4 regions of the Enterobacter sp. LM3 genome follow, and region 4 is predicted to be linked to each of the others. Evidence: predicted binding sites of a transcription regulator. Region 4 holds the regulator's gene; each other region holds the start of a gene.

Region 1 (7,838 bases), on a different contig from region 4:
GCAGGGGGTTTACAGCGAGAAGGATGCGGACGGGATTAAGCGATTGTATGGGTATGTTTTAAGATAGTGCGGGCTGTTGCCCTCACCCTAACCCTCTCCCACAGGGAGAGGGAACGTTTCATCAAACCACACTACGCTTATACATCCTCCGCGGATGCCCAATCTTCCCGTACAGCATCTCCACGCTCAGAAACCCCACCTCTACGCAGTGCTCCAGATAGCGTCGGGTAGTGGTTTTACTTAAGCCTGTTTCGCTCACCACTTCATCCACCGAGAAGCAGTGCGTCGCGTTGTCATTAAACAGCATCTGCACCCGCGCCAGCGTGTTTTCCTCAATGCCTTTGCTGCCGTTATCCTGGCGGTAGTTTTTCGCCTGCAGTTGATACAGCGAATCCACGTTCTGCTGGTCGACAATCTTCCAGACGCGTTGCTGTTCGGCGAACTGCACAAAGCGTTCAAGCGACTGGCTGAGCCGCTTCCAGGAGACTGGCTTCAGAATGTAATCAAATGCGCCGTTGCGAATGGCCTGGCTGCAGGTATCCATGTCGCTGGCGGCAGTGATGAAAATCACCGAACAGTTGGCGCGGGCCAGCATCGGGTTACTGATCAGGGTGATCCCCTTGCCATCCGGCAGGTAGTTGTCCAGCAGCATGAGCTGCGGTTGTTTGCTTTCAAGCTGTGCCTGTGCGTCAGCCAGCGATGAGGCCACCCCCACCAGCCGTAGTCTGGGATGTTTACTGATAAGCTCCGCGTGAAGTTGCGCCAGTTCGTTCTCGTCTTCAACGATCAGTACGTCGATAAGTTCATGTTGCATAATCGGTATCTTCCAGTTCCTGTGCGGGACGTCGCGCGGCTCCCGTCGCGGGAATAAACAGTGAGAAAATGGCACCGCGGGGCGTGTTATCGGCAATTTCTATTGCTCCGCCAGCCTGCGTGACATAGCTTTCGATCAGATACAGGCCAATGCCATGATCGCCGCGTGTTTTGGTGGTGATGCCGCGCTCAAATATCCTTTCACGGATCTCCGGTTTGATGCCAACGCCCTGGTCGGCCACTTCAATGATGAGTTCCTGTTCGTTCAGTTTTATTAGCACATTGACCGGCTCGTGCGGAAGCGGTGCGCGCTGCGTCGCTTCGATGGCGTTATCCAGCAGGTTGCCAATAATTGAAATCAGTTCCGATTCGAGCAGAGGCTGGAAGGGTTTATCCATCCGGCAGGCCGGGTCGAAATTCAGCTCAACCCCTTTTTCGCGGGCACGCGCCGCTTTGCCCAGCAGCAGGCCGCACAGCGTCGGGGAGCTAAAGCGTGATGAGATAAAGTCCAGCAGCTCCTGTGCGTGTTCCGATTGCGCCTGAATGTAACCTATTGCCTCTTCATAACGCCCCATATGCAGCAGACCGGACAGGGTCGTCATACGGTTGAGCTGTTCATGGCGCATAATGCGCAGGTTGTCGACGTAGCGTTTAACCTGGCTGAGCTGTGTGCTGAGAGTGTCGATTTCATTGCGGTCGCGGAAGGTGATGACCCAGCCCTGAAGTGAATCTTCCAGCATAATCCGCACACGGCTGGCAATGACCGTGAGATCGTTAAACCGGCAAATCTCATCATGGGTATCTTTCGCCAGCATAGCCGGTGTATTGAAAAACGGGACGGGGTCGATAACCTGGCTAATCAGTTGCCCTCGCAGCTCCCGCGCTGGCTGGCTTAACCCCAGTAATTTTCTGGCAGCCTGGTTGATGACCTCAATGCGCAGTTCATCATCAATGGCAATCACCCCTTCATAAATAGACTCCATCATCGCCTTTTGCTGGCGCACCAGCAGGCCGATTTCACGTGGCTCCAGAGAGAAGATCTGCTTTTTAATACTGCGGGTGAAAAACCACGAGAAGATGAACAGGGCGAACAGCAGCAGCACGGCAGCAATCAGAATGTTGACCACTTTATTGACGGTGATGGTGTCAAGATAGCTGGTGAGATACCCCACCGAGACAATCCCCACCACCTGCCCGGCATCGTTAAAGATGGGCGCTTTGCTGCGCAGCGAAATACCCAGGCCCCCTTTGCGGATGGTGGTGGTGCTTTTGCCGTGTAAGACCTCTTCGTTGTCCCCACCGACCAGCGTTGTACCCACTTTGTCAGCAAACACGGAATGAAACAGATGCAGCCCCTGATTATCGCCAATCACAATAAAACTGGCATCGCTGTGGGTAGCTATTTTTTGCATAAAGGAATGGATTGCTTTGATATCTTTTTGTTCGACTTCATTACGTAAAGTCGGAATAATTGCAATTTCTTCCGCCTGTATTTTTGCGCGTGTGCTCATCTCCTGATAAAGCTGCCTGCCGACATCGACATAATAATATCCGCCCAGTAATGCAAACAGCACTGAGAAAAAGGCGACCAGCGAAACAAACAGTTTGATCTGAAACGATACTTTCATCACTATCACGCGAGGTATCAAGGAAGGACGCCAATATATCATCTTTTTTTGTACTGACGTCTGCTTTGCCGAAAACTTGTGATCCCTTGCACAGCACGGTCTGTAAAAGATTTATCTGAAAGGAACAGGCTCAGTTCAGAAATGTTATTTGTTTGTTCGGTTAAGAAAAGAAACCATAAAAACCACGGCAATAAATAAGGCGTAAATCACATTAAATAAAAGAAACCATTAAAACCATAGTGGCCATTAAAACTTCGCTTTTAATATGTCATTCCTCACATAAAGTAAGCCTTTGTGACTCTAAGCTGAACGCACAAAATAACTAAGGGGCTTATTATGAGCACAACTGACGATTCATTCTCTGTTACCCACGACCCGATTGATATTCAACGGCCATCACTCAAAGAGCGCTGGTGGCATATTATGGATACCTGGAAAATTGGGATTATTCCACTGCCGCTGTTCGTGCTGGCAGGCGCGCTGATTGCCATTGATTGCCTGGGCGGAAAGCTGCCGAGCGACATCGTGGTGATGGTAGCGACGCTGGCATTTTTCGGTTTTGCCTGCGGTGAATTCGGTAAACGTCTGCCGATTGTCGGCAAGCTCGGCGCGGCGGCGATTTGCGCCACCTTTATTCCCTCCGCGCTGGTCTATTATGGCCTGCTGCCGGACGTGGTGGTTGAATCTACCACCAAATTCTACAAATCCACCAACATTCTTTATCTCTACATCTGCTGCATTATTGTCGGCAGCATTATGAGTATGAACCGCACCGTGCTGATCCAGGGCTTCCTGCGCATCTTCTTCCCGATGCTGTGTGGTGAAATCGTCGGCATGATTGTCGGGATGGGCGTGGGCCTGGCGCTGGGTCTTGAACCGTTCCAGATCTTCTTCTTTATTATTCTGCCAATTATGGCCGGCGGCGTGGGCGAAGGGGCGATCCCGCTCTCCATCGGTTATGCCACATTGTTGCATATGGACCAGGGTGTGGCGCTCGGTCGCGTGTTGCCGATGGTGATGCTGGGTGGTCTGACGGCGATCATTATCTCCGGCTGTCTGAACCAGCTCGGTAAACGTTATCCGCACCTGACCGGTGAAGGCCAGCTGATGCCAAACCGCACTAATGCCGATGCCACCGTCTCTCAACCTGCGTTTTCCGGTAAAGCGGACGTTACTACTATCGCCTCTGGCGCACTGCTGGCGGTACTGCTCTACATGCTGGGTATGCTCGGCCACAAGCTGATTGGCCTGCCTGCACCGGTTGGCATGCTGTTTATGGCGGTGCTGGTGAAGCTGTGCAACGGTGCTTCTCCGCGTCTGCTTGAAGGTTCTCAGGTGGTCTACAAATTCTTCCAGACCTCTGTGACCTACCCAATCCTCTTCGCCGTCGGCGTGGCGATCACCCCGTGGCACGAACTGGTCGCTGCATTCACCGTCAGCAACCTGCTGGTTATCGTCAGCACCGTTTCCGCACTGGTGGCAACCGGGTTCTTCGTGGGTAAAAAGATTGGTATGCACCCGATTGATGTCGCCATCGTTTCCTGCTGCCAGAGCGGCCAGGGCGGTACCGGTGACGTGGCGATCCTGACCGCAGGCAACCGCATGAGCCTGATGCCCTTCGCCCAGATAGCTACCCGTATTGGCGGCGCGATTAACGTCTCCGTCTCACTGCTGATACTGGGCAACTTCCTCGTTTAAGTTTTCAGGAAAGAACAATGAAACTCGCAAGCTTTTTATACCAGGGTAAACGCAGCTACGGCATCGTGCAGGCCGACGGCGTGATTGATTTAGGTCGCCGTCTGGGCGACCGCTACAGCGACCTGAAAGCGCTGTTGCAGGGCAACGGGCTGGTGCAGGCCACCCGTTATCTGAACGATGCAGTAGATGTGCCAATGAGCGCCATCACCTTCTTACCGGTGATTGAGCAGCCGGAAAAAATCCTCTGCGTGGGCATGAATTACGCCGACAAGCGCAAGGAGTTTGACCAGCACAACCCGGCACCGACGCTGTTTGTCCGCTTTCCGGATTCGCAGACCGGCCACAACGAACCGGTGCTTAAGCCGCGTCATTCCAGCGAGTTCGACTATGAGGGCGAGCTGGCGGTGATCATCGGCAAAGGCGGGGAGAACATCAGCCGCGACGATGCGTTGCATCACGTGGCGGGCTACAGCTGCTACATGGATGGTTCCGCCCGCGACTGGCAGCACACCTGGTTCACGGCCGGGAAAAACTGGCGTCAGACCGGGGCGTTTGGCCCGTGGATGGCGACGGCAGATGAGATCCCGGACCCGCACCAGCTGGCTATCCGCACCTGGCTGAATGGCCGCATGGTACAGGAAGACAACACCAGCAGCATGATCCACAAGGTGGCGGAGCTGATCGAATACATCAGCACCTTTACGCGCCTCAGCCCGGGGGATGTGATCATCACCGGATCCCCTGGCGGTGTGGGTAAAAAACGTAACCCGCCACTGTTTATGAAAGAGGGCGATCGTATTGAGGTGGAGATCGAGCATATCGGTCATCTGAGCAATGTGATCATGGAAGCGCCAGCCGCCGGGCTTGCGGCAGCACACTGAGTAAGGCGGCAGCATGCAATCACAACCCATTGATTTTCGTCACACCCTTGTGGCGAAACACCCGGAACGCTTAAGCCAGATCCGTTACCTGCTGGCAGACAGCGGTCTTGGCCTGGACAACGACATCACGCTGTTTGTCGAAGCCTGGGCTGGCACACAGCTGGTGGGTTGTGCCGGGCTTGCCGCCAACGTCATCAAATGTGTGGCGGTAAACGAGCAACTGCGCGGGGAAAACCTGAGCGCACGTTTGCTGGCAGAGGTGGAGAATGCGGCGCTGGAGCGCGGCCATTTTCACCTCTTCCTCTGCACCCGGCCTTGCAACAAGGTACGTTTTGGTCGCAGCGGTTTCTGGCCAATCGCCCAGAGCGGTGATAACGCGGTGTTAATGGAGAACACCCCGCAGGGAATTGAACGTTACTGCCGCTCACTCAGCACGATGCGCAAGCGTGGGGAGAAGATTGGCGCGATTGTGATGAACGCCAACCCGTTCACCCTCGGCCACCGGCATCTGGTGGAGCAGGCGGCACAACAGTGCGATGCGCTGCACCTGTTTGTGGTGCGTGAAGACGCCTCGTTCTTCCCGTTCAGCGCACGCCTGGAGATGGTGCGCGCGGGTGTGGCGCATCTGGCGAACGTGACCGTACATGAAGGATCGCAGTACATCATTTCCCGCGCCACGTTTCCGGCCTATTTCCTGAAGGAGAGCGGCAAAGTGCAGCAGGCGTGGAGTGAGATCGACGTGCTGATCTTCCGCGATTACATCGCCCCGGCGCTGGGGATCACCCATCGCTTTATCGGCTCGGAGCCATTTTGCGATATCACCCGCCAGTACAACCAGACGCTGCACGCCCTGCTTACCTCACATATTGAGGTGGTGGAAATGCCGCGCATTAAGGCCACCGGTAACGCTATTTCGGCATCGGAAGTGCGCCGTTTACTCAAGACACAGCAGTTTTCCCGGATCCGGGAGATTGTCCCGGACTCCACCTTCGCGCATCTCGAAACGCATTACCGCGCGAGTGCGGAAGTCGCATAACTATCAGGAATTTATCATGAAAATTGTAAGGGAGGCGCTGGCCGGTACGCAGGAGTCCAGCGACCTGATGGTGAAAATCGCCCCCGCTCACGACGAGCTGGAGATTGTCATCCACAGTGAAGTGATTAAGCAGTTTGGCGAGCAAATCCGCCAGGTCGTGAATGACACATTGCGCGCCATGAACGTGCACCAGGGATTAATCATTATTGAAGACAAAGGTGCGCTGGACTGTGTGATCCGCGCCCGCCTGCAAAGCGCGCTTCTGCGTGCCGCTGATGAACAGGCCATTAACTGGGGGGCGCTGAAATGAGCAAACTCCGCCGCAGTATGTTGTTCCTGCCGGGCGCGAATGCCGCCATGCTCTCAACGGCGTTTATCTACCGTCCTGACTCCATCATGTTCGACCTTGAAGATGCGGTTGCCCTGCGTGAGAAAGATACCGCGCGCATGCTGGTGTTCCACGCGCTGCAGCACCCGATGTATCAGGATATCGAAACCGTGGTGCGCATTAACCCGCTGAGCACGCCGTTTGGCTTGCTGGATCTGGAAGCTGCCGTGCGGGCCGGTGTGGATGTGATCCGCCTGCCGAAAACCGACACGCCGGATGACATCTATGAGCTGGAAGGCCATCTGGAACGCATCGAGCGTGAATGCGGACGCGAGCCAGGCTCAACCCGCGTAATGGCAGCGATTGAATCGGCGATTGGCGTGATCAACGCCGTGGCGATTGCCCGCAGCTCCCCGCGTTTAATCGGCATCGCACTGGCGGCTTTTGACTACGTAATGGACATGCAGACCGAGCGTGGTGATGGCACCGAACTGTTCTATGCCCGCTGTGCGGTGCTGCACGCCGCCCGCGCCGCAGGCATTGATGCCTTCGACGTGGTGTGGTCAGACGTTAACGATGAGGCCGGGTTCCTGCGCGAGGTCGACTTGATCCGCAAGATGGGCTTTAACGGCAAATCGCTGATTAACCCGCGTCAGATTGATCTGCTGCATAACGCCTATGCGCCAACCCAGCAGGAAGTGGATCACGCGAAACGGGTGATTGAAGCGGCAGAAGAGGGCGAACGTAACGGCCTGGGCGTCGTGTCGCTCAACGGCAAAATGGTCGACGCCCCGATTATTAACCACGCGCAGATGGTGCTGGAACGCGCGGCAGCTTCCGGCGTGCGTCGTTAAGGATTACACAATGAACCAGACAGAACTTCTCCATGTGAATTTTCCCCATCTGCGGGATTTAAAACCGTTTGATACCGCCCATAGCGCAACGCCGTGGCTGAATAGCCCTGACGAAAAACATACCCGCAAGCTGTGCGAGTCCGTTGAAGAGGCCGTGTTACGTAGCGGCCTGCAGGACGGGATGACCATTTCGTTTCACCATGCGTTTCGCGAAGGCGACCGGGTGATCAATAACGTTGTGGCGCTGTTGGCGAAGATGGGTTTCAAAAACCTGACGCTGGCCTCCAGCTCACTGATGACCTGCAACGACGCGCTGATCGAACATATTGAGAGCGGCGTTATCACCCGGATTTACACCTCGGGCATGCGCGGCAGGCTGGCGGATGCCATCTCTCACGGGCTGATGGACGAGCCAGTGCAAATTCACTCCCACGGTGGGCGCGTTAAGCTGTTGCAGGACGGTGAGCTGAATATCGACGTGGCGTTTCTCGGTGTACCGTGCAGTGACGAGTTTGGCAATGCCAACGGCACGCACGGCAAATCAAGCTGTGGCTCGCTGGGCTACGCGATGGTGGATGCTCACTTTGCCCGTAAGGTGGT
Region 2 (7,838 bases), on a different contig from region 4:
GACTACGTTCCCCAGCCTGCACGTAACGGGTTGAGCAATTTCACCAGTAACCTGGAAGAGCCTGCGGTGATGGTGAACTACTTCCTGCAAGGCGACCCGTACCAGGGGATGGTGCATTTTACCCGCTTCTTCCTGAACAGCCTGTTAGGGATGGGTGGCTTTATTGATGTTGCCGGTATGGCTAACCAGAAGCTACAGCGCGAGCAGCCGCACCGCTTCGGCAGTACTCTGGGCAATTATGGCGTTGGTTACGGCCCGTACATGCAGTTACCGTTCTACGGTAGCTTTACGCTCCGTGATGATGGCGGCGATATGGTGGATACGCTGTATCCGGTGCTGTCGTGGCTGACCTGGCCGCTGTCGATTGGTAAATGGACGGTGGAAGGGATTGAAACACGTGCGCAGCTGCTCGACTCTGATGGTCTGCTGCGTCAGTCTTCTGATCCATACATCATGGTGCGTGAAGCCTACTTCCAGAACCATGACTTTATTGCCAATGGCGGCAAGCTGAAGCCGGAAGAGAATCCAAACGCGAAGGCTATCGAAAACGAACTAAAAGATATTGATTCGCAGTAAATAAAAAAGGTGAGCAATGCTCACCTTTTTTGATCCCTGCGCGATTAGAACGCGTAGTTGAAGTTAGTACCGAACAGCCAGGCTTTACCTTCAGAACGGAACTCGTACGGGCCTTCTTTGATGTTCACGCTCTGACCGTGCATGTAGGAGGCACCGACGTCAACAGAAGCATCTTTATTGAACGCATAAGTGGCACCCGCGCTCAGCCAGAAACGGTCCTGATCCGGGATAGAGATGGAACGGGTCTGAGCCGGAACCGGGCTATCATCAAAGGCGATACCGGTACGGAAGGTCCAGTTAGTATCGTAGTAGTAGGTTGTACCCAGCGCGATACGGTAAGAGTCTTTAAAGCTCTCATCTTTATAGAACAGTGTCTGGCCATTTGAGCCAGTTGCTTTCAGCTCCTGGAACTGACTCCAGCTGGTATAAGCCATGCTGTAGTGAATTGCCCATTGCGGTGCAACGCGGTTGTAACCGGAAACTTCCCACATCTCTGGCAGGTTGAGCGTCAGAGAGCCCGGAACGGTCCTGCCACCGGTTGGGTACGGGAAGCCCGGGATAGCGGTGTTCATATTACTGTTGTAATCGCCGTCGAAGTCGATTTTAACTTCAGAACGGTAGGTTAAACCCCAACGGTTGTTTTTATCCAGCTCATACAGAATACCGGCGTTCCAGCCATAGCCCCACTCGCTGCCTTTCAGGCGTGCAATCTGGGTATCGGCCGGGATGGCGGCCAGCTGTTTCGCTTTTGCGATAGCGGCTGGACGTGCTGCTGCAGGCAGGTTTGGTACCTGAGCCAGAATTTGACCGGCCGCCAGCATACCGGCATCACCCGCATTGCGCTCGATTTTTGCATCGGCGTAGACGGCATCAAAACCAAGACCAAAACTCCAGTTTTCGGTCAGACGATAAGCGCCACTCAGGTTCAGGTTGACGGTTTTCAGGTCAGTTTTACCGCCCATCGTGCCCGCAGCATAGTTATCGCCATACTCGGTCGCCAGACCAAAGTTAGAAGTAACAGATGCTCCCCAACCAAACTGATCGTTAATAGGTGCAACAAAATGTACGTTAGGAACCCAGGCGTTTGGGGCGATATTGTCCGCATTCAGGCTCTTACCGGACGGTGATTTACCGGAGATATTGACATCCGGGTCAATATAGACCGCACCGGCAGAGAACGTCGGGCGGTCAAACATCATAATCAGGGCTGGGTTACGACTTGCGTTACCTGCATCATCAGCGATAGCGCCTTCCCCGGAATACGCACGGCCCAGGCCAGAGGAAGAAAATTCGTTTAACTGAAATCCCGCTGACCAGGCGGAAGTAGAGACGATTGCCACTGCGACTGCCAGCGCAGTCTTGTTGAACAGGGTTTTCTGGCTCATGACCATAACCTCATCGAGTTATTTTTATTCAATAATTGTTACATACCGTAACAGGAGCGCGAAGTGTAGGGTCTGAGGTATAACAGACAAATCAGACCAGTGGCGTGAGTATAGGTCTGACCAGCTAGAATGTTGCAAGTTTGTTTATTAATATTTTCAAACATGTTTCCTGAAACGAGATCTGGTTGGCAAAAATGTGACCATCGCGACTCACTCAAAAGGGTGATTTTTGTTTTAGATCATTTTTTAGTGTGATATTGGTCACTTATCCACTTTTACGCCATTAACGGCTGGAGAGCGTCAGCATCGGGGCGTAAAATATCAGTATCGTGTTTATCTCGCGCCTGGCGCGAATACAGAGGAAATTGAGCTATGAGTAAATGCAGTGCTGATGAAACCCCGGTTTGCTGCTGTATGGATGTTGGTACCATCATGGACAACTCCGATTGCACCGCCTCCTACAGCCGCGTGTTCGCTAACCGTGCTGAAGCGGAAGAAACCCTGACCGCACTGAGCAAGCGCGCGCGCGATGTGGAATCCGAGCCGTGCGAAATCAAGTCCACTTTCACGGAAGTGGAAGGTGGCGTGAAGCTGGATATCGATTTTGTATTTGCCTGCGAAGCCGAAACGCTGATTTTCCAGCTGGGTCTGCGTTAACCTCTGCGGCCTGATACTCTCACTCCCGACCATTTCCCAGGGGTGAGCGTGCAACCACTAAAAAACGGTAACCTTCGGGTTGCCGTTTTGCTTTTACCTCCGTGACGTTTTCTTTTTCTTCTCTGTGTTTTAGCTCGCACTTTTTCGTTTCCCTGATTGGCTGAATGTAAAAAAATGGTTAAGACTATTATCAGGTCAGACCACTTTGTGTTTGCGCAAAAAATTTTACAGGGGAGTGTTATGAGTCAGGCATTACCGCTTATTACCCGTCAGGGCGATCGCATTGCCATTGTCAGTGGATTGCGTACACCGTTCGTGCGTCAGGCTACGGCGTTTCATGGCATACCCGCTGTCGATTTGGGGAAAATGGTGGTGGGGGAGATGCTGGCTCGCAGCGAAATACCGCCTGAGGTGATCGAACAACTGGTTTTTGGCCAGGTGGTTCAAATGCCGGAAGCACCAAATATTGCGCGTGAAATTGTCCTGGGCACGGGGATGAATGTACATACCGATGCCTACAGCGTCAGTCGCGCCTGTGCGACCAGCTTCCAGGCCGTCGCTAACGTGGCGGAAAGCCTGATGGCAGGGACTATCCGTGCCGGGATTGCCGGCGGGGCAGACTCCTCCTCGGTGCTGCCGATCGGCGTGAGTAAAAAACTGGCGCGCGTTCTGGTGGACGTTAACAAAGCCCGCACTGTCGGGCAGAAGCTCAAACTCTTCTCGCGTTTACGCTTACGCGATCTGATGCCTGTCCCGCCCGCTGTGGCTGAATACTCCACCGGCCTGCGCATGGGCGACACCGCCGAACAGATGGCGAAAACCTACGGTATTACGCGTGAACAGCAGGACGCGCTGGCGTATCGTTCGCATCAGCTTGCGACAAAAGCCTGGGCGAAAGGCAAACTGGCCGATGAAGTGATGACCGCCTATATTCCGCCTTACCGCGAACCCCTCGTGGAAGATAACAATATTCGCGGTTCGTCGACGCTGGCCGATTACGCAAAACTGCGTCCGGCATTTGATCGTAAACATGGCACCGTCACAGCGGCTAACAGTACACCGCTGACGGATGGCGCAGCTGCAGTGATCCTGATGACGGAGTCCCGCGCCAGAGAGCTGGGTATCAAACCGCTGGGTTATCTGCGCAGCTACGCGTTCACGGCCATTGATGTCTGGCAGGACATGCTGTTAGGGCCAGCCTGGTCCACGCCGCTGGCGCTGGATCGTGCGGGGCTGACTCTTGCTGATTTAACCCTGATTGATATGCACGAAGCCTTTGCCGCGCAAACTCTGGCAAACGTACATCTTCTGGCGAGCGAGCGTTTTGCCCGTGATGTTCTTGGTCGCACCCATGCCACGGGTGAAGTGGATGAAAGTAAATTCAATGTGCTGGGGGGCTCCATTGCCTACGGTCATCCGTTTGCGGCGACAGGGGCAAGGATGATCACTCAGACATTGCATGAGTTACGCCGTCGTGGTGGCGGTTTTGGTCTTGTCACCGCCTGCGCGGCAGGTGGCCTGGGCGCAGCAATGGTTCTGGAGGCGGAATAATGGACATGGTATCTGCATTTAATCTGACCGTTCGCCCCGATAACGTGGCTGTTATCACCATTGATGTACCTGATGAAAAAATGAATACCCTGAAGGCCGAGTTTGGCGTTCAGGTCCGTGAGATGTTAAAGCAGATCCGCGAAAACAAGATGATTCGCGGTCTGGTATTTATTTCGGCAAAGCCGGACAACTTTATTGCCGGGGCCGATATCAACATGATCGCCCGCGCACAAAGCGCTCAGGAAGCCGAAGCGCTGGCACGCCAGGGGCAGCAGGTCATGGCGGAAATCCATGCTCTGCCGATCCCGGTGATCGCTGCGATCCACGGTGCGTGCCTGGGCGGTGGTCTGGAGCTGGCGCTGGCCTGCCATAGCCGTATTTGTACTGACGATGCGAAAACCGTATTGGGGCTGCCAGAAGTGCAGTTAGGGCTGTTGCCAGGCTCTGGTGGAACGCAGCGCCTGCCGCGCCTGATTGGCGTCAGTACGGCGCTGGAGATGATTTTAACCGGTAAGCAGTTACGCGCCCGCCAGGCGCTGAAAGCTGGCCTGGTTGACGAAGTGGTACCGCATTCTATTTTGCTGGATGCCGCCGTTGAGCTGGCACTGAGGGGACGTCAGGCAAAACGCCATCTCCCGGTGCGTGAACGCGTCCTTGCCGGGCCGCTGGGGCGTGCGCTGTTGTTTAGCATGGTGGGCAAGAAAACCGAACAAAAAACCAAAGGTAATTATCCGGCGACGAAGCGGATCCTGGAGGTTATTGAAACCGGGTTGTCGCAGGGCTGCAGCAGCGGCTATGCCGCAGAAGCAAAAGCCTTCGGCGAGCTGGCGATGACGCCACAGTCGCAGGCGCTGCGCAGCATCTTCTTTGCCAGTACCGACGTCAAAAAAGACCCGGGCAGTGAGGCCGAACCTGCTCCGCTGCGCTCGGTTGGCGTACTGGGCGGTGGGCTGATGGGCGGCGGTATTGCGTTTGTCACCGCAAGCAAAGGCAAATTACCCGTCCGTATTAAGGACATTAACGCGAAGGGGATCAACCACGCGCTACAGTACAGCTGGCAGAACCTTGATCAGAAGGTCAAGCGCCGCCATATCAAGGCTAATGAGCGTGATAAAACCCTGGCGTACATCACTGGTACGACGGATTACAGCGGTTTTGCGCATCGAGACCTGGTCATTGAAGCGGTATTTGAAGACCTGGCACTTAAGCAACAGATGGTGGCTGACGTCGAGCAACACTGTGCGCCGCACACCATTTTTGCCTCAAATACGTCGTCATTACCGATTGGCGATATTGCGTCGAAAGCCGCACGGCCGGAGCAGGTCATTGGTCTGCATTTCTTTAGTCCGGTTGAAAAAATGCCGCTGGTAGAGGTTATTCCCCACGCCACGACCAGCCCACAAACCGTTGCCACTGTGGTGAAGCTTGCGAAAAAACAGGGCAAAACCCCCATCGTGGTAGCAGACAAAGCGGGCTTCTACGTTAACCGTATTCTGGCTCCCTATATCAATGAAGCCATGCGGTTACTGACGGAAGGGGAGAAGATCGAACATGTGGATGAGGCGCTGGTAAAGTGTGGTTTCCCTGTCGGCCCAATCCAACTTTTGGATGAGGTAGGAATAGATACCGGCACTAAAATTATACCTGTACTGGAAGCAGCTTATGGCGATCGTTTTAGCCCACCTGCAAACATTGTTTCTGCAATTTTGAAGGATGATCGCAAAGGCAGAAAAAATGAACGCGGTTTCTATCTTTACGGTGCAAAAGGGCGTACAAGCAAGAAACAGGTCGACCCTTCAGTTTATGGGCTTATTCCGACGACCGGGCAGGGAAAATTATCGTCAGCCCAGTGTGCTGAACGCTGTGTGATGATGATGCTTAACGAAGCCGCTCGCTGTTTTGGCGAGCAGGTTATCAAAAACGCGCGCGATGGCGACATCGGTGCTGTGTTTGGTATTGGTTTCCCGCCGTTCCTCGGCGGCCCGTTCCGGTATATGGATACCCTCGGTGCGGGTGACGTGGTTGCGACCCTGCAACGTCTTGCCTCTCAGTATGGCTCGCGGTTTACACCGTGTGATGAATTATTGCAGATGGCGGAACGGGGCCAGACATTTTGGTCTTCAAGGGAAACTGCTCTCGTAAGTTGAGGTCAAAGAAGGGTAAATCCTGAAGTGAGTAAACCTGTTCTGGCGAATTTGTAAACAGATATTGACTATACTTACGCCATTGAGGTAAAAAACAGCGTTTCATTCACCGAATGGATCAGGCACAATGCCCGACCACCAGGTTTTCTACCTCTCCGACGTTATCGCAGGTAGTCAACGCTGGTGATTCTGGTTAACAAAAGCGGTGCAATATGCAAGTTTTTATCATGCGTCACGGCGACGCGGCACTCGATGCCGCCAGTGACTCAGTACGTCCTTTGACCGTCTGTGGCTGCGACGAATCCCGTCTGATGGCTAACTGGCTTCAGGGGCAAAAAGTGGACATCGAACGTGTGCTGGTGAGTCCATTCCTGCGCGCAGAACAGACGCTGGATGTGGTAGGGGAGTGTATGAACCTGCCGGCCGGTGTCGATGTTCTTCCTGAACTTACCCCGTGTGGCGATGTTGGCCTTGTGAGTGCCTATCTTCAGGCGCTGTGCAATGAAGGTGTCGCGTCTGCGCTGGTCATTTCCCATCTGCCACTGGTTGGCTATCTGGTATCTGAGCTGTGCCCGGGTGAGACGCCACCGATGTTCTCGACGTCCGCTATTGCCAATGTTTCCCTTGATGAAACGGGCAAAGGGGTCTTCAACTGGCAAATGAGTCCGTGCAATCTGAAGATGGCTAAAGCTATCTGACGTGACGTGCGACAGGGCGGGGTGCAGGCTGTGCCTCCCGCCATCCTGTCAGGGCAGCTCGGGCGGCTGCCACTCTTCAACCTCAATCAACACCAGCAATGCGGCATCACCGCCGTACTCTTTTGGTGCCTGATGAAAAGCCATTACGTGTGGATGCTGAGCCAGCCATAGCGGCGTCTGTTGCTTCAGGATATGTTTACCGTGCCCGTGCATCACGCAGGTGCAAAAAACATGCTCACGGCGGCAGGCGGCAATCAGCGCCCCCAGCTCCTGTTTCGCCTGCATCTGTGTTAACCCGTGCAGATCGAGAAACAGCTCCGGCGAATAATCCCCCCGACGTAATTTTTTCAGCTCAAAGTGGCTGACGTCTTCACGGACGTACTTCACGGCTCCCTGCGTATTAAGCAGCGGCTGAAATTCATCTGAAAAATAGTGGCTGTTATCGGCCTGTTCCTGCAGAAGACGCTTGACCGGTACTTCGGTGATTTTTTTGCGCTGCGGGCGGTGGACAATGGTGTCCTGCCTGATTTGACGCGTCCCGGTCATAAGCTGTCGGAAGAGCGTCTGATCCTCCTCGCTGAGCGATGTTTTCTTTTTCATTTGTCTGTCTCATCTCTGAATTCCCGTAGTGTACCTGACTAAACGCATTTTTTAACCTCAAGCGGTACGCGTCATTGCTGATTTATCGCCGTCTTCATGGCAAACTAGCCGCCGAAAATTATGCGAGCATGCCCTGGAGGAAAGAGTGGATAAAATTTTTGTCGATGAAGCAGTAAACGAGCTGCATACCATACAGGACATGTTGCGCTGGTCGGTTAGCCGCTTCA
Region 3 (7,838 bases), on a different contig from region 4:
CTCGTCTGCAATAATCGTAAAGGAGCCGTCAGCGTGCTGGATAACCTGTCGCCGATCAATGCAGAGCGTGTTACACAATTGTATCATAAAGGTTCATTTAGTCGTCAGGAGCTGATGGGCTCGGCGCGCTGGAAGACGGTCAATGCCCAGCTTGAAGCACTGAATGAGCGCTGGCAGGCACATAAAGCCAGCCTTTAAACCCTCCCGGAAGGCGTAGCGTGGTGAGAGACAATGATCATCTATTTACACGGTTTTGACTCAAACAGTCCAGGTAATCATGAGAAGGTGCTGCAGCTGCAGTTTATCGATCCAGATGTACGGTTGATCAGCTACAGTACGCGCCATCCGAAGCATGATATGCAGCATTTACTCAAAGAAGTGGACAAGATGTTGCAACTCAATGTTGATGAGCGCCCGCTCATTTGTGGTGTCGGGTTGGGGGGCTACTGGGCAGAGCGGATTGGGTTCCTGTGCGACATTCGCCAGGTGGTGTTCAATCCTAACCTGTTCCCGAATGAAAACATGGAAGGCAAAATCGATCGCCCTGAAGAGTACGTCGATATTGCCACCAAGTGCGTCAGTAACTTCCGCGAGAAAAACCGCGACCGCTGTCTGGTGATCCTCTCGCGCAATGATGAGGCCCTGAGCAGCCACCGGGCTGCAGAGCTGCTGCATCATTACTATGAAATAGTCTGGGACGAGGATCAGACCCACAAGTTCAAGAATATCTCTCCGCATTTACAACGCATCAAAGCCTTTAAAACACTGGGCTGAGCACCATCATCTTACTCACCAGGCCTGGCCGTGACAGCGTGCCGGGCCTTCTTTTTTGCTAAATTTGTACAAATTTACGCCATCAAAACTTGATGCATATCAATTTTGGTATGACCAATGCGCCTGACGTGTTATTCTCAATGCACCTGAATGGTTTCAGTGCTGTAACTTGTTGTTAACTAAGAGTTATTTCAATAACTTTTAATTAACAATTGGTTAATAATTTGAGGGGGTCACGTTGACTACGCCATTGAAAAAGATAGTGATTGTAGGCGGTGGTGCTGGCGGGCTGGAGCTGGCAACACAGTTGGGCAAGAAGCTGGGTCGCGGCAAAAAAGCCAAAATTACGCTGGTGGATCGTAACCACAGTCACCTGTGGAAGCCGTTGCTGCACGAGGTGGCGACCGGTTCGCTGGATGAAGGTGTGGATGCACTGAGCTATCTGGCGCACGCACGCAATCATCATTTCCAGTTCCAGCTGGGTTCCGTGGTGGACATCAACCGTGAAAGCAAAACCATTACCCTGGCAGAGCTGCGCGACGAAAAGGGTGAGCTGCTGGTACCTGAGCGCAAACTGGCGTATGACACGCTGGTGATGGCGTTGGGCAGTACCTCTAACGACTTCAACACGCCAGGTGTGAAAGAGCACTGTATCTTCCTGGATAACCCGCACCAGGCACGCCGTTTCCATCAGGAAATGTTGAACCTGTTCCTGAAGTACACCAATAGCATGGGTGCGAATGGTAAGGTTAATATCGCCATTGTTGGCGGTGGTGCGACGGGTGTTGAGCTCTCCGCTGAACTGCACAACGCGGTGAAACAGCTGCACAGCTACGGTTATAAAGGGCTGACCAACGACGCGCTGAACGTGACGCTGGTGGAAGCCGGCGAACGTATTCTGCCTGCGCTGCCTCCACGTATCTCCGGTGCGGCGCATAGCGAACTGACCAAACTGGGCGTACGCGTACTGACCCAGACAATGGTCACCAGCGCGGATGCAGGCGGCCTGCATACCAAAGATGGCGAGTACATCAAAGCCGATCTGATGGTCTGGGCGGCGGGTATCAAAGCACCTGACTTTATGAAAGATATCGGCGGGCTGGAAACCAACCGCATTAACCAACTGGTGACAGAGCCAACGCTGCAAACCACACGTGACCCGGAAATCTATGCGATCGGTGACTGTGCGTCCTGTGCGCGTCCGGAAGGCGGGTTTGTTCCTCCGCGTGCCCAGGCAGCACACCAGATGGCAAGCCTGGTTCTGCACAACATTCTGGCACAGGCTAAAGGCAAGCCGATGAAGGCGTACACCTACAAAGATCACGGTTCACTGGTGTCGCTGTCTAACTTCTCTACCGTCGGTAGCCTGATGGGTAACCTGATGCGGGGGTCCATGATGGTGGAAGGGCGCATTGCACGCTTTGTGTATATCTCCCTGTACCGTATGCACCAGATCGCGCTGCACGGCTACTTCAAAACGGGCCTGATGATGCTGGTAGGCAGAATCAACCGCGTTATTCGTCCGCGTCTCAAGCTGCACTAATCCTCTCTTCCCTCCGGGCTTCCGGAGGGATTTTTTAGCATATCATGCTGGTAATCTCCCTCTGATCGCTTAGGAGTTCTCCGAAACGCGGTCATTCTGTCGATATCCCCACACTTTTACGCCTTTTTCCGATTGGCTAAATCTGCCGTTAATTGCAAAATTGTTACTAATAGCAACAAAGGAGGAAGTCCCGTGAATAAATCCATGTTGGCGGGTATAGGGATTGGCGTCGCTGCTGCGTTAGGTGTGGCTGCCGTTGCCAGTCTCAATGTGCTTGATCGCGGCCCGCAGTATGCTCAGGTAGTTTCCGCTACCCCGATTAAAGAAACCGTTAAAACACCTCGTCAGGAGTGTCGTAACGTTGCCGTGACTCATCGTCGTCCGGTACAGGATGAAAACCGTATCGCCGGTTCTGTGCTGGGTGCGGTAGCCGGTGGCGTGATTGGCCATCAGTTCGGTGGTGGACGTGGCAGGGATGTTGCAACCGTCGTCGGCGCACTGGGTGGCGGCTACGCCGGTAACCAGGTGCAGGGGGCAATGCAGGACAACGACACATACACCACGACTCAGCAGCGCTGTAAAACTGTCTACGACAAGTCGGAAAAAATGCTGGGCTATGACGTAACGTACAAAATTGGCGACCAGCAGGGCAAAATTCGGATGGATAAAGACCCTGGTTCCCAGATCCCCCTGGACGGAAACGGTCAGCTGGTACTGAATAACAAAGTGTAAAAAAGATGTTCTCTGAATTTAGCTCCTCAAGCGCTCAGGCTGAGGAGCTTTTTTTTTGCTCAGGCTTTGAGGAGTTCAGGCCACAGGCGCAGTGTGGTCTGGGTAATACTTTGCAGTTTTTCCAGCGTTGCGCCTTCACGGGCGCTGATCGACATGCCCTGCAAAATGCAGCTCAGAAATTGTGCCAGCGCCTGTGGATGGCAATGCGCGGGTATTTCACCGCGCTGCTGGCGCTGGGCCAGAAATGTGCTCAACGTCTCTTCCTGCATGGCATGACGCGATTTCACCGTGTTGGCTATCTCTCTGGAAGATGCCGCAAGGGTGGCGGAGGTGTTAATCATAAAACAGCCCGCAGGCGTATCTTTGCTGGTGAAGCAGGTGGCGACGGTGGTGAAATAGTCCAGTAATGCTTGCTCAACACTTTTTTCTTCACAGAAAAGCTGCGCTTCGTGTTTGGCAGCAAAACGCGAGATGTATCTGTCCAGCACTGCTCTGAACAGCCCCTCTTTATTCGTGAATTCCGCATACAGCGTTGGCGCTTTAGCTCCGGTGGCCTCCACCAGATCGGAAAGCGACGTCGCTTCATACCCATGTTGCCAGAAGAGTGTCATGGCCTTATCAAGCGCTGCATCCCTGTCGAACACTTTTGGTCGGCCACGGCTTTTCTTTGCGCAACTCGTGACATCGGTTGTCATTTGCCGTTGGTCCTCTGTTGGTTTGTTGAATAGTCATTATAAAAATAAACGTGTGCCACCACCAGTGCTGATTGCTGAAAAATAAATTAATCATATCAATATGATTAATAAGAGAATTTAAATTAATTTAACGGTCGTTATAAAAAACATATTGACGCGTGATCTGGATCACATCTATCATTTACCTATCGATCGTTAAGTAAATAACTAACGACCTTCATATTCATCTGCCTAAAGGTAACAATCATGAAAAACGTAAAAACCCTGCTCGCTGCTGCTGTCCTGAGTTCACTTTCTTTCGCAAGCTTCGCTGCTGTTGAAGTGCAATCCACCCCTGCTGATCAGCATAAAGTGGGCACCATCTCCGCAAACGCAGGTACAAACCTGAGTTCTCTGGAAGATCAGCTGGCGCAAAAAGCTGACGAAATGGGGGCAAAATCTTTCCGTATCACTTCAGTCACCGGCCCTAACACCCTGCACGGTACTGCTGTAATCTATAAATAAGCTCGACAAAACCTGCAGTTATGCCACTGCAATCAAAAACGCCCTGCATGAGCAGGGCGTTTTTCGTTGTGCGTTACATAGACTGTTGAGTGGTATCGTGATACCGCGTGACATTTGTCGGCATACCGGATCGCGCTTCCATCGCGCGTTCCATCACGATGCCATCGGTGCCGGCATTAGCCTTGAAGCTCATCATTGCCGCATTCAGGTTGATTGGCAGTGTCTGCGGATCATCACCAATATTCTTCGATAACGGCTGGTGGATTTCGACCAGGCGTATGCCGCCCGGCTCCCCGGAGACCTTAATCGGTGTATTGATAATATTCACTTTGGTGCCTGGTGCGATCACGCTGTAAAGCGTTTTGATATCGTCATCGCGCAGACGAATACAACCGGAACTGACGCGCATGCCGATGCCAAAATCAGCATTCGTTCCGTGCAGCAGATAAACACCACCGTATGCCGCGAGGCGGATTGCATGGTGTCCCATTGGGTTATCCGGGCCTGCCGGTACAACAGTTGGCAGGTCAATCCCCTGCGCTTTATAGCGGGCACGGATGTTGGCCGTTGGTGTCCAGGTCGGGTTCGCGCGTTTGTCCGACACGGTGGTGATCATCGTTGGTGTAAGGGTATCGCCGCCCAGTTGACCAATGCCGATAGGGTAGACGGTGACGACGTTTTTGCCCGGCGGATAGTAGTAAAGACGCAGCTCGGCAAGATTTATTACGATCCCCTCGCGCGGTGCATCCGGCAAAATAGTTTGTAGTGGGATGGTCAGTACGCTGCCAGCACGCGGTACGTAAGGGTCAACGCCAGGATTAGCCTGCAGCAGTGCCAGAAAGCCGACGTTATATTTTTTGGCAATCGCTTCCAGCGAACCACCATTATTTTCAACCACATGAAAGCGGTTTTCCCCCACAACCTTACTGCCAGCAGGCGGAAGCGGCCAGGTGTTTGCGCGAGCAGGAAGCACAATAGCCACCGTTGCGGCCAGCGCAAACAGGGTTATCCAGCGAGTAAAACGCGAAGAGGTCATCATTACCATAATCCATATAAATGATAAGGTTATTGTTTTATAAGGCGTTAATGATAATTATGATGAATGAGTATGTCGGGAAGATCGGGGGAAGTGCAAAGAGTTTGTAAATAGTCCCCCGGCAGCAGGTGTTACCGGGGGGATTGAGAGCCCGTTACGCGATAGCGTTTTCTTCCAGCTGGCGCATAAAATTACGCACCCAGTCCATGCGGGTTTTACGCTCCGCCAGCGCCTGAACAAAGCGGAGGCGCGTTGGGCCATCAAGACGGAAGTGCTGCGGCTGTTTTTGCAGCAAACCAATCAGCCACATCGGGTCGACATGGTTTTTCTCGGCGAACTCAATAATGCCGCCTTTTTCATTGCTTTCGAACTTGCGAATGCCCAGTTTTTGCGCCTGTTGCCGCAGCCGCGCAATATCCAGCAGAGTTCTCGCGGCATCTGGCAGAAGCCCAAAACGGTCGATCAACTCGACCTTAATTTCTTCCAGTTCGGTTTCTTTTTTCGCACTGGCAATACGTTTGTAGAACGACAGGCGGGTATTCACATCCGGGATAAAATCATCCGGCAGCAGGGAAGGCATACGCAGTTCCACTTCCGTTTGCTGGCTGGTGAGATCTTCCAGCGACGGTTCACGCCCGGCCTTCAGCGCATCGACGGCATTTTCCAGCAGCTCCATATACAGCGAGAAGCCGATGGTTTCCATTGAGCCGCTCTGGTCTTCACCCAGTAGTTCACCGGCACCGCGGATCTCGAGATCGTGCGTCGCCAGCGCGAAACCGGCACCCAGATCTTCCAGCGAGGCGATCGCTTCCAGACGTTTTTGCGCGTCGGTCGTCATTGCTTTCGGATGCGGCGTCAGCAGCCAGGCGTACGCCTGGTGGTGTGAACGTCCGACACGACCGCGCAGCTGGTGTAGCTGTGCCAGACCAAAGTGATCCGCGCGTTCAATGATGATGGTGTTCGCTGTCGGAATGTCGATCCCGGTTTCGATGATGGTGGTACACACCAGCACGTTAAAACGCTGGTGGTGGAAGTCGTTCATCACCCGTTCCAGCTCACGTTCGCGCATCTGCCCATGACCGATGGCAATGCGTGCTTCCGGCACCAGCTCGGCCAGCCTGTCCGCCGCTTTCTGGATATTTTCCACGTCGTTGTACAGGTAATAAACCTGCCCACCACGCAGCACTTCACGCAGAATGGCCTCACGTACCACCAGATTGTCGTACTCGCGAACAAAGGTCTTCACCGCCAGACGGCGCGCTGGCGGGGTGGCGATAATCGACAGATCGCGCATGCCGCTCATCGCCATGTTCAGCGTACGCGGAATTGGCGTGGCGGTCAGGGTCAGAATGTCGACATCGGCGCGCATTGCTTTAATGCGCTCTTTATGACGCACCCCGAAGCGGTGCTCTTCATCCACAATCAACAGCCCCAGATCTTTCCATTTCACATCGCTCTGCAGTAGCTTGTGGGTGCCGATCAAAATATCGATCTTGCCTTCACTGGCCTGCTCCAGAATGTGTGTTTGCTCTTTGGCACTGCGAAAACGTGACAACATCTCAATGCGTACCGGCCAGTTGGCAAAACGGTCGCGGAAGTTGTCAAAGTGCTGTTGGGCGAGAAGGGTGGTCGGCACCAGCACCGCAACCTGCTTGTTGTTCTCTACGGCCAGGAAGGCGGCGCGCATCGCCACTTCGGTTTTCCCGAAGCCAACGTCGCCACACACCAGCCTGTCCATCGCCAGCGGCTGACACATGTCGCTCAGTACGGCATTAATAGCCTGTGCCTGGTCCGGCGTGGTTTCAAACGGGAAGCTGTCGCAGAACAGCTGATATTGTTCTTTATCGTGCTTAAAGGCATAGCCTTCTTTGGCTGCGCGCTGGGCGTAGATATCCAGCAGTTCTGCCGCCACATCGCGCACTTTTTCGGCGGCCTTCTGACGCGCTCGCGCCCAGGCATCACCGCCCAGTTTGTGCAGCGGTGCATTGTCCTCTGCGCCACCGGCGTAGCGGCTGATCAGGTGCAGGGAAGATACCGGGACATAGAGTTTGGCGTCGTTAGCGTAGGTCAGCATCAGGTACTCGCCTTTGATGCCACCCGCTTCAAGCGTGGTCATCCCCTGATAGCGCCCAACGCCGTGTTCGAGGTGAACAATCGGCTGGCCCGTGTGCAGCTCCGCCAGGTTGCGGATCAGCGTGTCCGGGTTGATGGTGCGACGGCTGTCCTGACGGCGACGCGCCACGCGTTCCCCCAGCAGGTCGCTTTCGCAAATCAGCGCCAGGTTGTTGAGCGTATCGATAAACCCGTGCTCGGCGGCACCGATCATCAGGTAACGCCCATTACCGCTGGCTTCGCTCAGCCGCAGAATGCGCTTCGGCGCAACTTTAATCCGCCCGAGCAGTTCACCCAGGGCTTCCCGGCGTCCTTCACTCTCAACCGAGAAGACCACCGGCCCGGTAAAGGATTCGAGGAACTTGCGCAGATTATCCAGCGGTGATTTTTGCTGCGCCTGAACGGCCAGCTCGGGCAATTTCTGGAACGCCAGATTAGTATT
Region 4 (7,838 bases):
ATTTCAATGAAATAGTTTAATTGCTTAAGAAGAAAAAAATTACTGGGGAACCCTCAGCCCCGTGGGAGAGGGTTACGGTGAGGGCATCTACGCGCACGATGCCCCCGACTTCACGCCTCAATCACTTCATACGAATGCGTGATTTTTACCGCTTTCTCCAGCATTAACGCCACAGAGCAGTATTTTTCAGCCGAAAGATCGACCGCGCGTGATACCGCCGCGTCCTTCAGCGCTGTGCCAGTAACAACAAAATGCAGGTTGATGTGCGTAAACAGGCGCGGTGCCTCTTCGCGACGTTCGGACGTGAGCTTGACTTCGCAGCCGGTCACGTCGTGACGGCCTTTTTGCAAAATCGACACCACGTCGATGGCACTGCATCCACCAGCGGCCATCAGCACCATCTCCATTGGACTTGGCGCTTTATCGCCGGAGTTACCATCCATCAAAATCTGGTGCCCGGAAGCGGATTCGCCCAGGAACGTTAAACCTTCAACCCATTTCACACGCGCTTGCATATATTCCTTAACTCCAACGTTGCATTTTTGGTGACAGATTACGCGCGCGTTACATTTCTCGCAATGGAAGGCGACCTGCGTCATGCTGAAGCGAGACACCAGGAGACACGCGGCGAAAGCTATGCTAAAACACTCAGGATGCTACAGTAATACATTGACGTTACACATGTATGCAGAGGACATCAAACTTTACTGGCTGCGAAACGTTACGACAGCCGACTTCCCAGGTATGGGTAAGAATTCGATTGCAACCCCAGAGTCAGGATGCGATTTATGACTCTGGAGACAGCTTATAACAGAGGATAACAGCGCATGGTGCTTGGCAAACCGCAAACAGACCCGACTCTCGAATGGTTCTTGTCTCATTGCCACATTCATAAGTACCCATCGAAGAGCACGCTGATTCACCAGGGTGAAAAAGCGGAAACGTTGTATTACATCGTCAAAGGCTCGGTGGCAGTGCTGATCAAAGATGAAGAAGGGAAAGAGATGATCCTTTCTTATCTGAACCAGGGCGATTTCATCGGCGAACTGGGCCTGTTTGAAGAAGGCCAGGAACGTAGTGCCTGGGTTCGTGCAAAAACAGCATGTGAAGTGGCTGAAATCTCCTACAAGAAATTCCGTCAGTTGATCCAGGTTAACCCGGACATCCTGATGCGTCTTTCTTCCCAGATGGCTCGCCGTCTGCAGGTTACGTCTGAGAAAGTGGGCAACCTTGCCTTCCTCGACGTGACCGGTCGTATCGCGCAGACGCTGCTGAACCTGGCGAAACAACCAGATGCCATGACCCACCCGGACGGTATGCAAATTAAAATCACCCGTCAGGAAATTGGTCAGATCGTCGGTTGCTCTCGTGAAACAGTGGGTCGTATCCTGAAAATGCTGGAAGACCAGAATCTGATCTCCGCGCACGGTAAAACCATCGTGGTTTACGGAACTCGTTAATTCCGGCCAAACGGCGTGTCATCGCAAGGTGTCACGCCGTTTTTGTCTCTATTCCCCCATGTGGCGCAGGCTGATCTACCACCCGGAAGTTAACTATGCACTGCGACAAACGCTGGTGTTGTGCCTTCCTGTGGCCGTGGGTTTGATCCTCGGACACCTTCAACAGGGTCTGCTGTTTTCTCTCGTTCCCGCCTGCTGCAACATCGCCGGTCTGGACACGCCCCATAAGCGATTTTTCAAACGTCTGATTATTGGTGGCTGCCTGTTTGCTGGCTGTAGCCTCGCCGTGCAACTCCTGCTGACCCGCGATATCCCGCTGCCGCTGATTTTAACCGTGCTGGCGATGACGCTGGGAGTAACGGCTGAAATCAGCTCACTGCATGCCCGCCTGCTACCTGCCTCGCTGATTGCGGCCATCTTTACCCTTAGCCTCGCGGGTAATATGCCGGTGTGGGAGCCGCTGCTGATCTACGCTCTCGGCACGCTATGGTACGGGTTGTTTAACTGGTTCTGGTTCTGGATGTGGCGGGAACAGCCGCTGCGCGAATCCCTGAGCCTGCTCTATATCCTGCTGGCGGATTACTGTGAAGCAAAGTACACCCTGCTCACCCAGCACACCGATCCGGAAAAATCACTGCCGCCGCTGCTGGCACGCCAGCAGAAAGTGGTGGATCTCATCAGCCAGTGTTACCAACAGCTACATATGCTCGCCGCCAATAAAAACCATGAGTACAAACGGCTGCTCCGCGTATTCCAGGTGGGGCTGGATCTGCAGGAGCATATCTCGGTAAGCCTGCATCAGCCGCAGGAGGTGCAGAAGCTGGTCGAGCGCAGCCACGCAGAAGCGGTGATCCGCTGGAACGCGCAAACCGTTGCCGCGCGCCTTCGCGTGCTGGCGGACGATATTCTGTATCACCGCTACCCGACGCGCTTCAACATGGACAAACAGCTCGGTGCGCTGGAAAAAATTGCCCGTCAGCATGCGGATAACCCGGTCGGGCAGTTTGCCGCATGGCATTTCAGCCGCATCGCGCGCGTGCTACGCACCCAGCGGCCACTCTATCCACGCGACCTGATGGCCGATAAACAAAAGCGTCTGCCGCTACTGCCTGCCCTCAGAAGCTATTTATCCCTGAAATCCGCCGCCCTGCGCAACGCCGCGCGGATCAGCGTCATGCTCAGCATCGCCAGCCTGATGGGTGTGGCGCTGCATCTGCCGAAACCGTACTGGATCTTAATGACCATACTGTTTGTCACGCAGAACGGTTATGGCGCAACGCGGGTGCGTATTCTGCACCGGGCGGGCGGTACAATGGCGGGGCTGATTATTGCAGGCGTGACGCTACACTTTCACGTCCCGGAAGGGTATACGCTGGTGGGCATGCTGGCGATAACGCTGGTGAGCTATCTGATCATCCGCAAGAACTACGGCTGGGCGATGGTGGGCTTTACCGTAACTGCGGTGTATACCCTGCAGCTGCTCACGCTGAACGGCGAACAGTTTATTATTGCCAGGCTGGTGGATACGCTGATTGGCTGTCTGATTGCTTTTGGCGGCATGGTCTGGCTGTGGCCGCAATGGCAAAGCGGGTTACTCAGGCAGAACGCCCATGATGCACTGGAAGCAGACCAGCAGGCGATCCGCTTAATACTGAGCGACGACCCGCAACCCTCCCCGCTGGCGTACCAGCGAATGAGGGTTAATCAGGCACATAATGCCCTGTTTAACTCCCTTAACCAGGCCATGCTGGAACCGGGCTTTAACTCGAATTATCTGGCAGACATGAAGCTGTGGGTAACCCACAGCCAGTTTATCGTCGAGCATATCAACGCCATGACCACGCTCGCACGCGAGCATACGATGCTGACGCCGGATCTGGCACAACGCTATTTGCAGTCGTGTGAAATTGCCCTGCAGCGCTGTCAGCAGCGTCTGGAGTATGACGCGCCGGGAGAAACGGGAGATGCAAACATTCTGGAAGCGCCGGAAACGCTGACCCACGGACCGATGAGCACCCTGGAGCAGCATTTGCAGCGCATTCTGGGGCATTTGAACACCATGCACACCATTTCGTCGGTGGCATGGCGTCAGCGTCCGCATCACGGCATATGGCTAACGCGTGTGTTAAAGCGGACGCCATATTGATTGCGTCGGGCAATGAGGTTATCCCCGGACTATCTTCCCGACCGCTGCGGCAAAGCGGTTTAACCCCTCTTCAATATCTTTCTCTGCCACCACCAGCGACGGCGCAAAGCGCATCACGTCTGGCCCGGCATTAAGCACCATCACCCCTTCGTGGGCTGCGGCATGCAGGAAATCGCGCGCACGGCCTTTGTATTGCGGCTTCAGCTCGGCACCAATCAACAACCCCATACCGCGGATCTCGCTGAACACGTCATACTGGTCGTCAATCTGTTGCAGATGCTTCACAAACAGCTCACGCTTCGCACTTACGCCATCAAGCACTTCAGGTGTGTTGATGATATCGAACGCGGCACCCGCAACGGCGCAGGCCAGCGGGTTTCCGCCGTAGGTCGAACCGTGGGAACCCACGTGGAACGCAGAGGCGATATCCTGGGTGGTGAGCACCGCACTGACCGGGAAGCCACCGCCGAGCGCTTTAGCGCTGGTCAGAATATCGGGGGTTACGCCGTAATGCATGTAGGCGAACAAATCGCCGGTACGCCCCATCCCGCTCTGTACTTCGTCAAACACCAGCAACGCCTGATGCGCATCGCACAGCTCGCGCAGCCCCTTCAGGAATTCCGGGGTTGCAGCCGTGACGCCACCTTCACCCTGAATTGGCTCCACGACCACCGCGCAGGTGTGATCGTCCATGACCGCTTTCACCGCGTGCAGATCGTTAAACGGCACGTGGATAATGTCGGCCGGTTTGGGACCAAAGCCGTCGGAGTACTTCGGCTGGCCGCCAACGGAAACGGTAAACAGTGAGCGTCCGTGGAACGCGTTATGGAAGGCAATGATTTTGGTTTTGTACGGGCTGTGACGCGTTGAGGCGTAGTAACGTGCCAGTTTGAATGCGGTTTCGTTGGCTTCAGTGCCAGAGTTCATAAACAGCACACGCTCAGCAAACGTCGCATCGATTATCTTACGCCCCAGGCGCAAAGCCGGTTCGTTGGTAAAGACGTTGCTGGTGTGCCACAGGGTTTCTCCCTGAGTTTTCAGCGCCTCCACCAGCGCAGGATGACAATGACCCAGCGCCGTCACCGCAATCCCACCGGCGAAATCTACGTACTCTTTACCCTGCTGATCCCAGACGCGACTGCCTTTTCCTTTCACCGGGATAAACTCAGCCGGAGCATAAATTGGCAGAATGACTTCATCAAATGTTGCGCGGGTGATTGCTGGTTGTTCAGTTGCCATGTCATGACCATCCATTTTATGTCACATTGATTGTGAAAATATAATCACAAAATATGCATAAAAAATCACAACAAGGCAATAGATATTCAGCGATTAAGGAAATTCGCCAGCAGCTGGTGGCCCTGTTCGCTCAGAATACTCTCCGGGTGGAACTGCACCCCTTCAAGATCCCATTCACGGTGGCGAATCCCCATGATCTCCTGCGTTTCACTCCAGGCAGTCACGTCAAAACAGGCGGGCAGGGTTGGCGGATCAATGACCAGAGAATGGTAGCGGGTGACGGTTAACGGATTATTTAACCCCGTGAACACGCCAGTACCCGTGTGGGTAACCGGTGCCGTTTTGCCGTGCATCACTGTGGCCGCGCGAACGATGGTCGCACCAAAGACCTGAGCAATGGCCTGATGACCCAGGCAGACGCCCAGGATCGGTAGCTTACCCGCATAGTGGCGGATAACGTCCAGAGAGATACCGGACTCCGACGGGGTACACGGCCCTGGCGAGATGACAATTTTCTGCGGGGCCAGCGTTTCAATCTCTGCCAGGCTGATGTCGTCATTACGGCGAACAACGACCTCTGCACCCAGTTCGCAGAAATACTGGTAAAGGTTCCAGGTGAAGGAATCGTAGTTATCAATCAGCAGGATCATGGCGGCTCCAGAACAAAAAGGCCGCTCTATTCTACTCAGTTTCCCGTGCTTCGCTCACCACTTTGCGAAAGATCGCGCTCAGGGCCGTCAAATCCCCCATTGCTCCGTTCTGATTGGCACGCTTCCAGTGGGCCGGATCGATATCGCGCCAGTCCAGCAAGTAACTGGCGTGGATAGCCAGTTGTTCAAAGAAAATGCGCTGTGCAATACCATTACCGCTCATAAAAGGATGCAGCATGTTAATTTCACAATAGTAGTGGCTGATCCTGGCAATAAACGCCTCTTTTCCACATCCCACCAGATAACCTTCATTTTCCAGTTTTTCCATCAATTCGTTACCGGCTTTCTCGATGTAGTCAAAGTGGCAAAACAGGATATCGCCCTTAGAAATATCGACGCGACGGTACTTGCCTGCATTCTCCACGAGTCCGTGATAGAGATGGTAGTGAATGGCGCACAGATGGGGCAACCCGGGCGCATGTGGCCCAAGCGGCAGCGTCCCGATGAGAGAGGCAGAAGGACCATTCCCCTCTTCAAGGCGGCAGCTGGCCTGAAAATTCACAGTACGTTGCTGTTCCCAGAGACGGGATTTTTGCTTGTCGGTGAGTTTTTTCACTTAACGCCTCCCTGAATGTGTCCGTTTGCCACAAGTATAAGCAGCAAAACGCGCTTTCGCAGGGAGGGCTAAATAACACGGGCGAAGCGTGCCCGTGTCAAAGACAGTTACGGCAGAACTTTGGCTGAGAGGATAACCACCGGTTTTGACGGCACGTTCTGGTATGGGCCAACGTCGTGGGTAGGTACCTGAGAGATCTTATCAGCGACATCCATTCCTTTCACAATTTTACCGAAGACCGCATAACCGAAGTCACGCTGACCGTGGTCGAGGAAGGCGTTGTCTGCAACGTTCAGGAAGAACTGGCTGGTGGCGCTGTCTTTATCTGCAGTACGCGCCATAGAGATGGTGCCACGTTTGTTCAGCAGGCCGTTGTCCGCTTCGTTCTTAATGGGTGGATTCGGCTGTTTTTGCTGCATTTGCTCGTTAAAGCCACCGCCCTGCACCATAAAGCCTGGGATCACACGGTGGAACGTGGTGTTGTTGTAGAAACCACTGTTCACGTAGTCGAGGAAGTTTTTCACAGAAACAGGAGCTTTCTGGCTATTCAGTTCCAGCTCAATATTCCCGGCAGAGGTCGTCAGCAGGACGTGAGGGTCTCCTTTTGCTGCCAGCGCAGCAGGGGAAACGGCAGAAAGAGCAAACACAGCTGCGACAGCCGCCAGTGTTGATTTGAGCATGAGAATTCCTTAACAAAGCGCAGTATAGAAAGCGAATGGTCTGATTCTAAAGAGCAGTATGAACCGAGGCCAGCCTTTTACCTAATTTTACGAAATTGAAACAGTTGTAACCACGCAAACGATTGAACACACCAGTAAAAGATGTGATTCGCATCACATAAAATATTGTAACGAAGATCTAATTTTCTGGAAAAGATTTAAATAGATCACTTTCGCGACTAAAATCTGCCCGCTCAAACGCAGTCGATGCGTTTTATTTTACTTTGAACAGGCCAGACATGACTAACAGCAATCGCATCAAGCTCACATGGATCAGCTTCTTCTCCTACGCCCTGACTGGCGCGTTGGTGATCGTCACCGGGATGGTGATGGGAAATATCGCAGACTACTTCCAGCTGCCCGTTTCCAGCATGAGTAATACCTTCACCTTCCTCAACGCGGGGATCCTGATCTCCATCTTCCTGAACGCCTGGCTGATGGAAATCGTGCCACTGAAAACGCAGCTGCGTTTTGGTTTTGTGCTCATGCTCGCCGCCGTGGCAGGCCTGATGTTAAGCCACAGCATCGCCCTGTTCTCTGCCGCCATGTTCGTACTTGGCCTGGTGAGTGGGATCACGATGTCTATCGGGACGTTCCTCATCACCCACATGTATGAAGGCCGTCAGCGCGGCGCGCGTCTGCTGTTTACCGACTCCTTCTTCAGCATGGCCGGGATGATCTTCCCGATGGTCGCTGCCGTTCTGCTGGCGCGCAGCATTGAATGGTACTGGGTGTATGCCTGCATCGGCCTGGTCTACGTGGCGATCTTTATCCTGACCTTCGGTTGCGAATTCCCGGTTCTGGGCAAAAAAGCACAGACCACGGCTGAACCTGTCGCGAAAGAAAAGTGGGGCATCGGCGTCTTGTTCCTCTCCATCGCCGCCCTGTGCTACATCCTGGGCCAGTTGGGCTTTATCTCCTGGGTACCGGAATACGCCAAAGGTCTGGGCATGAGCCTGAATGACGCAGGCAAACTGGTAAGCGATTTCTGGATGTCTTACATGTTCG

What was found. Region 4 encodes CRP, which controls carbon source genes, mostly activating them, when cyclic AMP is high. Its sites were predicted from a motif close to ATGTGANNNNNNTCACAT; they were not measured.
Region 1: ACJ9N4_RS05585 (2-hydroxycarboxylate transporter family protein) is a predicted target of CRP. The motif match lies at 2,636-2,653, and genes of this name have one in related genera.
Region 2: ACJ9N4_RS06670 (YfcZ/YiiS family protein) is a predicted target of CRP. The motif match lies at 2,211-2,228, and genes of this name have one in related genera.
Region 3: bhsA (multiple stress resistance protein BhsA) is a predicted target of CRP. The motif match lies at 3,901-3,918, and genes of this name have one in related genera.

What each region holds. Positions count from the first base shown of each region.
Region 1 covers NZ_JBJURN010000003.1:303,381-311,218, reverse strand. Annotated here, with positions in the region: gene ACJ9N4_RS05600 (ornithine decarboxylase) at 1-67, shown strand, start outside; gene ACJ9N4_RS05595 (response regulator) at 122-814, opposite strand; gene ACJ9N4_RS05590 (ATP-binding protein) at 804-2,441, opposite strand; gene ACJ9N4_RS05585 (2-hydroxycarboxylate transporter family protein) at 2,778-4,139, shown strand; gene ACJ9N4_RS05580 (fumarylacetoacetate hydrolase family protein) at 4,157-5,020, shown strand; gene citC ([citrate (pro-3S)-lyase] ligase) at 5,034-6,056, shown strand; gene citD (citrate lyase acyl carrier protein) at 6,073-6,366, shown strand; gene citE (citrate (pro-3S)-lyase subunit beta) at 6,363-7,238, shown strand; gene citF (citrate lyase subunit alpha) at 7,249-7,838, shown strand, end outside.
Region 2 covers NZ_JBJURN010000004.1:125,513-133,350, reverse strand. Annotated here, with positions in the region: gene mlaA (phospholipid-binding lipoprotein MlaA) at 1-576, shown strand, start outside; gene fadL (long-chain fatty acid transporter FadL) at 621-1,961, opposite strand; gene ACJ9N4_RS06670 (YfcZ/YiiS family protein) at 2,334-2,618, shown strand; gene fadI (acetyl-CoA C-acyltransferase FadI) at 2,859-4,169, shown strand; gene fadJ (fatty acid oxidation complex subunit alpha FadJ) at 4,169-6,316, shown strand; gene sixA (phosphohistidine phosphatase SixA) at 6,526-7,011, shown strand; gene smrB (endonuclease SmrB) at 7,060-7,611, opposite strand; gene prmB (50S ribosomal protein L3 N(5)-glutamine methyltransferase) at 7,757-7,838, shown strand, end outside.
Region 3 covers NZ_JBJURN010000015.1:65,178-73,015, forward strand. Annotated here, with positions in the region: gene nagZ (beta-N-acetylhexosaminidase) at 1-198, shown strand, start outside; gene ycfP (alpha/beta hydrolase YcfP) at 232-774, shown strand; gene ACJ9N4_RS15790 (NAD(P)/FAD-dependent oxidoreductase) at 1,013-2,317, shown strand; gene ACJ9N4_RS15795 (glycine zipper 2TM domain-containing protein) at 2,510-3,049, shown strand; gene comR (TetR family copper-responsive transcriptional repressor ComR) at 3,109-3,744, opposite strand; gene bhsA (multiple stress resistance protein BhsA) at 3,991-4,248, shown strand; gene ACJ9N4_RS15810 (L,D-transpeptidase family protein) at 4,322-5,287, opposite strand; gene mfd (transcription-repair coupling factor) at 5,439-7,838, opposite strand, start outside.
Region 4 covers NZ_JBJURN010000022.1:52,066-59,903, reverse strand. Annotated here, with positions in the region: gene ACJ9N4_RS18830 (OsmC family protein) at 111-515, opposite strand; gene crp (cAMP-activated global transcriptional regulator CRP) at 828-1,460, shown strand; gene ACJ9N4_RS18820 (YccS/YhfK family putative transporter) at 1,519-3,606, shown strand; gene ACJ9N4_RS18815 (aspartate aminotransferase family protein) at 3,625-4,845, opposite strand; gene pabA (aminodeoxychorismate synthase component 2) at 4,932-5,495, opposite strand; gene ACJ9N4_RS18805 (putative adenosine monophosphate-protein transferase Fic) at 5,527-6,111, opposite strand; gene ppiA (peptidylprolyl isomerase A) at 6,219-6,791, opposite strand; gene tsgA (MFS transporter TsgA) at 7,070-7,838, shown strand, end outside.